4 regions of the Robinsoniella sp. RHS genome follow, and region 1 is predicted to be linked to each of the others. Evidence: riboswitches for the same ligand, from Rfam matches in the RefSeq annotation. Region 1 holds a riboswitch; each other region holds the start of a gene.
What was found. A riboswitch is a leader RNA that binds a small molecule or an ion and turns the genes downstream of it on or off. The one in region 1 is predicted to bind cobalamin.
Positions count from the first base shown of each region.

Region 1 (3,205 bases):
TAAACTCCACAAAAAACATTAAGTAAATATTTATATAACAAATAAATGATATAGAGTTATATTTCAAATCATTAAGAACATAGTTCTCCAATATCTTGAATATAATAAGTATTCTATACTATTATACAAGTGTTTTTATGTAATATTTTTATACTATTTGTAATTTTTTTACAATATTTAGCAGTATTCCCGTGTAAACCCAAATTTATCACAGTATTCATCCATTCTACTACCCCTTTTACATCGTATAACAGCACTTTTATTAATAATCCAATCCCCAATTTCATCCGGATCATGATGGATCTCCAGTATTTTCAGCCGGTTACATCCATGAAATACCCATTTGCCAATCTTCTTTAGGGATTCCGGCAATAACACATACTCTAACTGATTGCACTTAAAAAATGCGCTGTCTTCTAAGACCCTCAGGTTACGGGGAAGCTTCAGCATCGTAAAGCCCGTCTGATAGAACGCCTCACGACCAATAGATTCTAATGTAACCGGAAAATGCAGTTTTGATAAATTCATACATTTATAAAACGCTCGTTCTTCAATACGGTTTATTTTGCTTGGCAGTATAAGTTTTGTGAGATTCTGACATTGATAAAATGATTCTCTTGGTATGATAAAATTCACCCTGCTTGGTTCAAATGTGACTGACTCAAGACGTTTACACTCTTTAAAAGCTCCATCTCTGATTGACTTTGTACTAGCTGGAAAATATATTTCCTTTAATTTTGAGCATCCGCAAAATGCTTCTTCCTGCACCACTTCCAGATTTCCAAAGCTGACTTTATATAATGAAGTACATCCGTAAAAGCTTCTTTTCCCGATTTTCTTTATATTCGGAGAAAGATCTGCCGTTTTCAGACGTATTTTATTACGAAGTGCCTGATCTGAAACTTCATCAAAAATTGTTCCAATACTCAGATTTTTATCTGCGCACTGTTTTCCTTCCCGCATGCCAAATACTCGAAAGCCGACATTTCCTCCCTTATAAATAAGTACTTGACTTCCCATTTTACTCTCCCTTTTCCTTTGTATCCCTCTTTTAAAAAAGAAAGCCCTTCTGTACATAGACTGAAAGGCTTTTCATAACATATAAATTTTTGCACAAAAATAAACTCATTTCCTCATCCCGGAAATAAAGTAAGCTGGGCATTACGGCAGGTATCCTGACTTCGCTTCATCCTCAGAAACGCCTTCTCAATATTTTTCAATATCAATGGCATCCTGTTTCTTCGTCCACGTTACAGTAGAGGTGACTGTGCCGGTCTTTCACCGGCTTCCCTTTTAACATTTTATCCCACATCATCTGTGGAATATGACCGCAATCCTTAAATTTCTTCTTATTTTACCATAATATCTCAAACACATTTAAAAGTCAAATGTTTTTGGCCATGGAAAGTTCTTTTAGAGCTTTTTAGAGCTCGTTCACCCCCAATTCCAAAGTTACCTTTTTTTCTCACCCGGCTTAAGTTCTATCAGCTGATGATTGGTCCTTGCCGCATTTCTACGTTCAGCATACCCGGTAGACGGAATCAATCTCATTACATATTCCTGCACCCCTGACTGCCATTACGGCAGCCAGGGGTGTGAAGTTAAGTATTATTTTACAAAGTATTTCTATTCGTAACTGTTTTAATCGTATTCCATATAGTGGGTACTGCTCCTAATACAGTAAAAGCATATAACATGCAGAGATCCTTTATGTAAATCCCCCCGTCTATAGCTCCTTGCCTGATCATGACCGGAATAAGGCGGAACGCACTGAAAACATCTATATTTAGTACATCTGCCGCATCTATTGCCCAACTGAGCTGCTGGCTCACATAGACTACGCAGATCATAAAAACAGATGATATAACTATTCCTTTCAAGCTCATCTTTCCGGCCAGCATCTGATATCCTTTTATCGCACACACACCCATCACTACACCTGAGATAGATGCCATATATCCAAGCTGGTCCACTACTACGATACATAACAAACCAATGAGAGTTCCCAAAAATGCTCCTACTATACCTGCTATAATATTTTCTTTCTTTTCTTCAACCGGCTGCACGCTTTGCTTATAGTTAAACTGGGTTCCGGTTCCGTATGGGTCCAAATTTCTTTCCATTTCCTTTTCCTCCTGAAGTATTCTCTTTACCTTTCCGGCACTTTACTAATTTCGTTCCATGTCCGGGATAAATATTATAACCTAGAACCAGAGATACATTATATTCAGTGTATTGAAAAGACTTTTTTATGTCATGAAAACCTCACGATATTAGTTTTAAACATCCATGAATAAATAAATTTCCCAGGTAATATATATGATAACAGAGAAACTGGCCTGTACCGGTTTCAAGGAAGCAGAAAAAAGGAGGAGAACGATGACCGATATATATATTGTTTCAGGATTTTTAGGAGCCGGCAAAACTACATTGATTCAAAAACTGCTAAAAGAAGGATTCCAAGGTAAGAAGGCAGCTCTGATTGAAAATGATTTTGGGGATATCAGCGTAGATGCGGCTCTGCTAAGAGATGGAAATGTACAGGTAAAAGAAATGAACGCAGGCTGCATTTGCTGCAGTCTTTCCGGCGATTTTGTAAAAGCCATGAAAGACCTTCTGGATCAATTTCATCCGGATATTATCCTGATTGAACCTTCCGGTGTTGGAAAATTATCTGATATTACAAAGTTCTGCGCAAATCCACAGATCCGTTCTCTTGCGCAGATCAAGCAAAAAATTACGGTTGCTGATGTGAAGCGATGTGCCATTTATCTTGAGAATTTTGGTGAGTTTTTTGAGGATCAGATAATAAATGCAGATACAATACTGCTTAGTTGGGCAGAAGATTATCCGGGCAAAGTAAAAAGTGCGTTCCAACTGGTCAGCAGATTGAACCCAGATGCAAAAATACTTTCTGAACCCTGGATGAAAATCAATACAGCCCGGCTTCTGAATCTCTATCGAAATGATCAATCTATGATATCTGAGAAGGATTATTTGGCCAAATGCCACTGCATCGATAATCCTGAACTGAAAAGACAACTTAAACCACTTTACTGTGACAACCATACCGAACAAGATGAAGGACAAGATTCCTGTGACTGCGGCCATACCCAGCAGAACTCTGACCTAGTTTCCTGCGGTTGCGGTTGCAGTTGCAGCTGCAGCCATACCCAGAATTCTGATCATGTTTCCGGTAGCTGCG
Region 1 is NZ_JNGB01000032.1:94,883-98,087, reverse strand. It holds gene RHS_RS15685 (leucine-rich repeat domain-containing protein) at 178-1,020, opposite strand; cobalamin riboswitch at 1,148-1,348, opposite strand; gene RHS_RS15680 (hypothetical protein) at 1,614-2,123, opposite strand; gene RHS_RS15675 (GTP-binding protein) at 2,380-3,205, shown strand, end outside.

Region 2 (3,205 bases), on a different contig from region 1:
GTATGGGATTATAACTGCCATACAGAGGGGCCCACAGATAAGACACTGCCGGTGATTGCAATCGGGACAACCGCAGGAACGGGTTCACAGGTGACCCAATGTGCTGTGATTACCCGGACGAAAGACAAGGATAAGTCTGCAGTCTGGCATCGGAATATTTTTCCCAAAATTGCAATTGTAGACCCGGAACTGACCAGGAGTATGCCAAAAGCGGTAACAGCACAAACCGGGTTCGATGCATTCTGTCATAATTTTGAGGCATATCTCTCGATAAATACCAGTTCAATGGTTGAACGGATGGCATTGGAAGCCATAGCAGCCATTGTGGAATATTTGCCCAAAGCGCTGGCAGACGGGAATGACATGGAAGCCCGTTCCAGGATGGCATGGGCGGATACCCTGGGTGGATTGACAAACGCCAATGCCGGTGTAACGCTGCCCCATGGACTGGGCATGCAGGTGGGAGGCCACTGTCCCCAGGTGACTCATGGACAGGCACTGGCTGCGTTTTATCCCGCATTTACCAGATACACTTACCCCGCAGCAGTGGAGAAATTTGCTGCAGTAGGAAGAATTTTAAATCCCGGGCTCCAGTCGGAAACAGAAGACACAGCTGCGGCAAAATGCTGTAAGGAAATAGACCGTTTCTTAAAAAAGATCGGTCTCTGGACTGGCTATAAAGAACTTGGGGTTACCATGGAAGATATCCGTGAGATTGCAGACTGCGGACAGGTACTGGGCGATTATCTGAACAACCCGAGAGTGGCTGACATTGAGGAAATGTATGAGCTGCTGGTTTCCTGCTATGAGCGGGATTAGAATCTGGCACCTGCATGAAAGAAAAGGAGTGTAAGGCAGATGAACTGTTTAAGCAAGCAGCAAGTAAAAGACGTAATTGAAGGCAGAGGAGCAGCATCCAGACCGCCGATTCTCTATGATTTGTGGATCGGAGAGAATGTGTTTGGCTGGAATACAAAGGAAAGAGAAGCATGGCTTTCCGGTTATCCAAGAGATATTGAGGATGTGTTTCTGAACATTCCCGATCTGATTCATGCTCCGGCAGATGATCCGGATTACCGCTGGGCAGGCACAGATATGAAAGATATGGAGGAAAAAGGATGGGATGCCAGGATTTTAATTGAAGACTGGGAGAGCGGGGAAGCAGAAAAATTCTTTGAGACATTTCCGGATCCAGAGTATCCTGGGCTGATCCCGGAGAAGAAGCCCTCCGGAGAACGATATACCCTGGCAAGATGGTGGTATGGATTATTTGAACGCCACTGGTCGCTGCGGGGCATGGAAAATGCGTTGATGGATTTTTATTTATACCCCGATGAAATCCACCGCCTCTATCAAAAACTGACGGACTTCTATATACGGATTATGGAGAGAGCCTGCACGGAGATGAAAATCGACGGATTCTTTGTCTCAGATGACCTGGGAACACAAAACTCCCCGTTTTTTTCACTGGATATCTTCCGGGAATTCTTTAAACCCTATTATCAGCAGATATTCGGGAAGGCCCATGAACTTGGTACCCATTTCTGGCTTCATACCTGCGGAAACATTGAGTTGTTTCTTCCGGAGTTTATTGAAATTGGGCTGGATGTCATTCATCCCATACAAAAATATACCATGGATGAAAAAAGGATTGCAGCCTTATACGGAGACAAGATTTGTATTCTTGCGGGATTCGATGTGCAGCAGACGATACCTTTTGGAACACCGGAAGAGGTGAGAGAGGAAGTCAGGTATCTTCTGGATGCCTATTGGCGGGAAGATGGACGCTTAATGGTTACCATGGGGAACGGGTCAACGGAAGACTGGAAATTAGAAAGCCTTCGGGCGTTGTATGAAGAAACTGTGGGGTATGTTGGAATGTACGAAAGAACAAAAGTTATCAATACTGCAATTAACGGTTGACTTTATATCAAAACAGGGTGTAGAATGTACAAGCATAAAATATTAAGTGCCCGCTGCATGTGGGGTAAAAGGGAATTAGGTGTAGAATCCTAAACGATCCGGTCACTGTGATTGGTGAGCAAAGCCATAGAGAGCCATTGCATTTTTGTGAGAAGGCATGTCTTTGCGTTATAACCATAAGTCAGGAAACCTGCTTAATATAGGGTTGGTATCTTCCGCAGAAAGTATCCATTCCATATACAGAGAAATAAGTCCATCAATATTCTTTGAGTGTGTCTGAAAAATGCTTGTATCTACAGAACTCTGACTGATCTGTCCAGTTAAGAGGGGTGAATGGTGCAATTATTTTTCAGAGACACTCCGGTCAGGGCCATCAGATAAAGTTTGCCCGGATTTCTGAATATTTTATGTGGCTTTTAACAAAATGTCTGCGATTACGCGGGCATTTTTTTTGTTTAAAACAGATAAGTATTTTCTTTTTAAAATATGGGATATGCGGTGGTATAAATAAAAACAAAGGAGAAATTCAGATGAAAAAGAAATTAGCAGTTATCGCACTGGCAGGCTTAATGGGAGTATTGACAGCCTGTGGATCAGGAAATAGTACGGCAGCAACGCAGGCGCAGACAGAGGCAAAAACAGAAGCTGTTACAGAGGCGAAAACAGAGGCAAAAACGGAGACAGAGACTGCGGCACAGACCGATAATAAAGCGGGAGAGTCTTCAGAAGGTTCTACAGATGTATCCGGTGAATCTGAAACAGCAGCGCAGTCAGCATCAAAATCAGAGACAGACCATTATCCGGTGACAATCAGTACTTTCAATTTTAATAAAGAACCAGTGGAAGAGACCTTTACGGAAGCACCGAAAAAAGTAATTACGGCATGGCAGAATTCCGTTGAGACAATGCTGGCACTTGGGCTGGAAGATAATATTATTTCTATTATTGGAGTGAGCGAAGATGATATTTCGCCGTCTCTGCGTGAGGCTTATGCCAAAATTAAAGATAAGGAATTTAATGATTTCACGGATTCCAATGCAGCGATGAGCAAGGAAGCAGCCATTATGCTGGAACCGGACTTTATTCTGGCATGGAAATCCACTTTTTCAGACAAGTCCCTGGGGGACGTGGATTACTGGCAGGAGAATGGCGTTAATACCTACATGGCGCTGAATTCCAATGACATCAGTGAAAACAGAACAGTTGACAACGAATATCAGGATATTATGACCGTAGGAAAGATTTTTAATGTAGAAGACAAAGCCCAGGCACTTGTGGATGA
Region 2 is NZ_JNGB01000063.1:18,241-21,445, forward strand. It holds gene RHS_RS20180 (iron-containing alcohol dehydrogenase) at 1-819, shown strand, start outside; gene RHS_RS20185 (uroporphyrinogen decarboxylase family protein) at 859-1,923, shown strand; cobalamin riboswitch at 1,951-2,136, shown strand; gene RHS_RS20190 (ABC transporter substrate-binding protein) at 2,454-3,205, shown strand, end outside.
Region 2: another riboswitch for cobalamin. It lies ahead of RHS_RS20190 (ABC transporter substrate-binding protein); the one in region 1 lies ahead of RHS_RS15685 (leucine-rich repeat domain-containing protein).

Region 3 (3,205 bases), on a different contig from region 1:
CTTCCAGTACATGGATTGTACCGTCATAACAGCGGGACTCCATTGCATCAAATAAAAAGGAAGATTTTTTGAAAGCACGGATAAATAATGCTGAGATCAGGTTGCCCATAGATCTGCAGGATGTTTTTAAATTTACATTTCCAAGACGGGAGCGCTGTGCACAGGTCAGGGAATCGGCAATATCTAATAATACGAAAATAAACCGGTAAATGAGCAGCATCAGCTCTATTAATAGTTCAGGACAATGGATTTTACGAAAAACCGTCAGAATGTCTGTAATGGGTGTGGAAAGGGATAAAAAATACAAACAGGAAACACTTGCCAAAGCAGTAAGAATCAACTGTGCCGCAAATAGCAGGGAAGACCGGCTGCTTGTGATAAAGATATTCCCCACCGGAATAGCAAATGCTGAGAGTGGGGTTTTTGAAAAGTTGATAATAATGGCGATGGTGCTTAAAAATAAAAAGATAAGCGGTATTCGCATCAGCCTGATATAATGGGAAGGGGATATCCCGCCAACGTGTATGGTGAGATATCCCATTGCAAATAAAATGCAGACAGAAAGTGCAATCGAACGATCTATTACACAAAACAGAAGTGTAATTATTGCAAGAGCTGTTTTAACTGAAGCATTTGTGTACCTTAATTTTGAAGTATAACATAGCTTATCGATGATAATCATTTTATTAACCTTCCCAATATGTAGTATTTAGGAGAACCCAGTAATTTAAGCTTTGGCCTTTTTTGCTTTACTCAAAGTTCCTTTTCTCTCTTCTCTTTTTTTTGCATGCTTTGTGCGTTCACGCAGCATACCGATGCAATAACCGAATACACCCGCGCCAAGAGCAGCCTGCAGACAGAAGAGAAGACTTTCTGTTTCTCCGCCCGGTGGCTCTAAAAGAGGAGATGCCCAAGGCTGATAATTAGGGTCAATCTGAGTGATTGCTTCTTCAGCAGCGCCATCAGCACCGCCGAATTCTGAGTCCTTATTTAATGCCAGAGGTACTACGGCGATCAATACACAGATTAAAAGCAGGATAATGACTGTTTTTCCTTTACCGCCCATTAACCACACCTCCTTTGAAATAACCAAGATCTGTTAATTCAGATTTGGCATAAGATTCCAGACCAATCATAACGACAGCTGTAATAATACCTTCGATAATAGCAAGTGGAACCTGAGTAACAGCGAAAATACCCATGAACTTCGTAAGGGAAGCCATAAATCCGCCAACCTCCGAAGGGTACGCAATTGCCAGCTGGAAGGATGTAATCATATAAGTAAATAAATCTCCAAGGCATGCTGCCAGGAATACGGATACCAATTTATTTACGTTAAACTTCCGGCACAGTTTGTAGATACCAAATGCCAGGAAAGGACCTGCGATTGCCATAGAAAAAGTATTGGCGCCTAATGTGGTAAGGCCGCCATGTGCCAGCAGAATCGCCTGGAATAATAAGACGATGATACCAATGATACTCATAGCGCTTGGTCCAAATAAGATAGCTCCCAGTCCTGTTCCGGTTGGATGAGAACTGCTTCCTGTTACGGATGGAATCTTTAAAGATGATAATACAAATGCAAATGCGCCTGCAATCGCAAGGATTACTAACACTTTGCGGTGTTCAGCAAGGGTTTTTTTAATGGAAAAAAATCCTGCTACTAAAAAAGGAACACATAACACACCCCAGATAATACAGTATGTAGGTGCGAGGTACCCCTCCATAATGTGCATTGCATTAGCAACAGGAGCAATACCAAAAGCTAATGCAAATGCGCCGGCTAAAACAACCAGTTTTCTTTGTTTCAAACTCATTCTTCTTTCCTCCTACATAAAAAAATCGCCTGATCTTCAAATTAGTTTAGAAGATAGGCGTATGGTCAGAAAATCTTGAAGACGGGCATAGATATCTATGGACATCGACAAAATAATCTGGGCACACCTAGCCATCGTTCGTAACTATGTGTAAATCTCTTATCGCAGGCAGGTCTTCTGACTCAGGCGTTAACATATCAGTTCGTCTTCCCATTCTCTAACAGTGACATTATGAACGAATACTATTCCTATACAGCGGCGCGACCGTGCGGGCATTTCACCCGACTTTCCTATTCTCTGCTTATAAAGCAGCACCTGTCGATATTCAATTATGACAAAATTTTACCATGTACAGTTATAAAAGTCAATAAAATATCTTGACTTTTCCGGCAGATAAAGCCAGTAAAATGAAGAAAAAATACGATGAAGCTGCGCAGTAAATGTCTGCCACTTTTTGTTGTATGGTTATGCACCGATATATGTCTGCTTAAAAGCAACATACCGCAGAATAAACAATAAATATGCAATATGAGATGTATAAAAATAAAACTATTGCAATTATGAAAAATATGTGATATAATAAACCACAAGCGGAAAGAAACCATATCCTACACCACGAATCACCTGCCCACAGGGCAGTCAAAGATCATAAATCAAGTAGATTTCTCTACGAATATTTCCAATTTGCCAAAATTGAATTCAATTCTAAAACAATATTTGTATGCATGTATGTTAATTCATAAATCAGGATGTGCTTTTCTTAAATATAACCGCTGTATTTTGAAAGTCAGAAGGGAGGGACAAGCGATGAATCAAATGCTTATCATTTTTATGATAGGCGGTTAAGAAAAAGTGGCCGTACCGGTTTTCCTGTACGGCTATTTATCCATGAGGAATTTTACGGGATTTTGTATCCTGTTTTATATAGAAAAAGGTACGAAAAGGATTGTATATTTTTAAATTTATTGTTTGATTTTGTAAAATGTTGTGCTATGATGATTAAAGATTGTTACTATTCAATTACAAATTGTTAGAAAATTAGTATGAAAGACTTAAGAAAAAGAATGTTGAGGAATGTTTTATGGGGATTCAGATGATAGGTATTGACCACAGCAGGGCAGTATTGGATGTACGGACAATTTTTTCTTTTACAAAAAAGAGTACCGCCCAGGCTTTCGGGGAACTGAAAAAAATTGAAGGCATACAGGGGAGTATTATTATTTCTACCTGTAACCGAATGGAATTATGGGTGAGCTGCCTGGAAGATTTTAAAGGTTCTTTGTATGAGATTTTGTGTGAGATACGCCAGGTGCCTAAGGAGTTGTACCGGGAATACTTTGTGGAGCGTCGGGAAGAGGAGGCGGTACGGCATTTGTTCGAGGTATCCT
Region 3 is NZ_JNGB01000016.1:36,426-39,630, reverse strand. It holds gene cbiQ (cobalt ECF transporter T component CbiQ) at 1-682, opposite strand, end outside; gene RHS_RS08600 (energy-coupling factor ABC transporter substrate-binding protein) at 728-1,066, opposite strand; gene RHS_RS08595 (energy-coupling factor ABC transporter permease) at 1,056-1,817, opposite strand; cobalamin riboswitch at 1,967-2,151, opposite strand; gene hemA (glutamyl-tRNA reductase) at 2,899-3,205, shown strand, end outside.
Region 3: another riboswitch for cobalamin. It lies ahead of RHS_RS08595 (energy-coupling factor ABC transporter permease); the one in region 1 lies ahead of RHS_RS15685 (leucine-rich repeat domain-containing protein).

Region 4 (3,205 bases), on a different contig from region 1:
TACAGGATGCCTGCATATCTCTATAACTGGCTGTAATCTGTGCCACACCCGGACTTACAGCCGTTACCACTCCGCTTTCTACCGACACCACTTCCGGATCACTGGATGTCCAGTGGAGATTAACTGGAAAATGAGTTTGTTCCGGCTCCACTGCCACCTGCAGCTCTTCACTTTCATTAATCATAATCTCTTTATCTTCTGTCAGCATTTTTATAGCAGTTACTTCACCAATCAATGTTTCTTCCAACATTTCTGATGTCTCATCTACCACATTTTGCTCTGCTCCGATATTCCTCATGACCTGGTTCGCCTGATTTACCATCTGGCTGATCTTTGGGTCATTCAGCAACGCTTCCCTATTTGCTGCAGAATTTATACTGGCAAGCAGATATGTCAGACGGTCTTTGTCTGCTACCAGATAATAATCATCAATATCCCCACCACCCATTGCACCGGAGCCGCCGATCTCAGAACCATATCCTACCGTGAACTGTACGCGTACCACATCTCCATCTGACAGATAAGTATCCGCAAATCCTACATTTGGGAATACATTATTCAGACAATACATCCAGCCGCTCATACGGCTAAAATTAAATTCTCCCAGTTCTCCGTCAATAAAAGCAGTTGGATCAAAGGCATTGCGCACTTCATCAACAGTTGCCACCGTAGGCTCTAAAGCCGCATCCTCCAAAAATCCAGATGGAAGATTCTGAATTTTAGATAAATAAAAGCCGGTATCCAGGCTCCCCGTATATACCATATCAAATCCATTTTTTTGAATCAGCCGCTGGAGTACACGAACGGAATTCTCACCTTCATATACCGGTACCAGAACCGGTTCAATCAGATAATCTTTTGAAATCGTGAAAAGTTCGATATCAAAAGCCGCATATCCTATACAATCGCCTTTATCTGCCGCCTGATAGGTAAAATGATATTGAATCTCATTTTCTGCTTTGTCTGCCTTAAATCCCCTGACAATAATAACGTAGCTGCCATCTGGCTTTCCTGTCATATTCAATAAATAGCTGGTCTTTTTCTTATCATTCCAGCTCACCTTCAGTGCTTCTCTGTCATTGGGCATATCTTCATTGTACAGAAATGCCTCTGAATCCACTTTGTTATCTCCGCTGTCCCTTGCCCAGACATCAAATGTTCTTTTGCTTGACCGCTGGATAAAACCATCCTGTAAAGTCGTTTTCAGCATGATTACTTCTTGCTGACCGGAACCTGTTTCATCCGCCCGAACAATCATTACCGGAATATCTGTTATCAACAGCAGCATGACAATCATCCAAACGAAAAATTTCTGAATCACTTTTTTCTCCCTCATTTCATTTCCTCCTGAATTATGTATCATATTTTTTTACACAAAAATAAAAGCCTTCCTGTGTGTAAACAGAAAGGCTTTTATATTATAATCAAATCGGATTCCCATCCTCTTTATTCCATCATTCTAATGCACCAAACATTAAATCGCGGTATAAAAACAAATCTGCTTCCTCATCCCGGAAATACAGCAATCTGTTTTTACGGCAGGTATCCTGACTCCGCTTCGACCTTAGAAACGCCTTCTCAGCAGCTATCTGTACAGCGCCAATGGCATATTGTTTCCTCGTCCACGTTACAGTAGAGGTGACTGTGCCGGAATTGAACCGGCTTCCCTATTATCACTTTCATGGCAGATTCTGAAAAACTGCATGAAAAATGACCGCAATTAATATTTTGTTTATGAAATAATACTATCTCATTGATATGGGAAAGTCAATGAATTTCTTTGGATAATTGGTATCTTTTTTATATTTTACCTCCAAAACTATAAAAATATTTTTCTTTTAGCAGCTTCATTTAAGAACATTTCTTATTTAGAAAATCAGCTAATCCATCTATATTTTTATATAGTATTTCATTTTTCTTAGGCTCCAGTTTCGACACCATGGCTGTTAATTTTTTATCGAAAAATCCCATTTTATGTTGACGAAGTTCACCTCCCATATTTACTGTTTTTTCAGCATGCTTTCGCAGCGAAGCGGGGAAATTTTTGATGAAGAACCCACTTTCCTGATCAGGTGTTGTACAGCACATAAATAAAATAATATTTTTTGTAAGCAGGCTTTGCAGATTCTGTTCACAAAAAACTTTTACTTCTTTTTGTATTTTCCCTATGTATATGGATCCGCCGATGATAACCCAGTCATATTGCTGCAAATCGACGGATCCGGCTTCTTTTAAATTTATTGTTTTTACTTCCTGGTTCAGTTTATCTTTGAGATAGTTGCTACAATCCTCTGTACATCCATATTTACTTGCATATAGTATCAATATTTTCATACACTTACTCCTATACACTTATTTTTTAGTTGTTGGTTTTTGGTTTTTGCATATACTTAACACTGTTAATTTAATTTATATCGTTATCATATCCTATTATTATCTATTTGTCAATAAGGCCTGCAAAAATTTTATTTTGATACTTTTAGTCACTACATACAAAAACTGCACGATCCGAACCGCAGAGAAAGAATTCAAATATGGATATCACCATAGATTGATTCATCATTTCTCTGCAGCCAGATCGTGCAGTCATATTTTAATTGTTTTAATTGGAATTTCGTGTTAAAATTTTATTTTTTGTTACTATTTATAACTTTCACTCTTACCGTTTTCTTCTTTCCATTTGACGTACGGATAATAATCTTACATTCTCCTTTTTTCTTTGCCCTTACTACTCCCTTAGAACCTACCGTCGCAACACTAGGATCAGAAGATTTAAATGTAACCTTATCTTTCGCCGTAATTGGTTTAAGTGTTACTGCTAATTTTGCCTTTTTACCTTTTTTCAGCTCAAGCTTTTTCATATTAACAGAAATAGAGGACACTTTCACCTTGCTTTTCTGTACGGTTACTTTACAGGTTGCTTTGGCTCCATATTTTGTAGTTACGGTAATTTTCGTATTTCCAGGTTTCTTCGCTGTTACTTTCCCTTTGTCCGATACCACCGCATATTTTTTATTGGAACTCTTCCAGGAGACCACTTTATCCCCTGCTGCCAATCCAGATACCTTAAGCGTCACCCGCTTTTTTAACTGTAATGGTAATTTTGTTGCATTTAATTTCACATTTGCCTTTTTAACAGTAACTTTACAGGCAGCAGACTTACCGCTTCCATCTTGTGCGGATACTGTTATAACAGCAGTTCCTG
Region 4 is NZ_JNGB01000005.1:23,355-26,559, forward strand. It holds gene RHS_RS04505 (Ig-like domain-containing protein) at 1-1,336, opposite strand, end outside; cobalamin riboswitch at 1,520-1,734, opposite strand; gene RHS_RS04510 (flavodoxin domain-containing protein) at 1,852-2,334, opposite strand; gene RHS_RS30085 (Ig-like domain-containing protein) at 2,628-3,205, opposite strand, start outside.
Region 4: another riboswitch for cobalamin. It lies ahead of RHS_RS04505 (Ig-like domain-containing protein); the one in region 1 lies ahead of RHS_RS15685 (leucine-rich repeat domain-containing protein).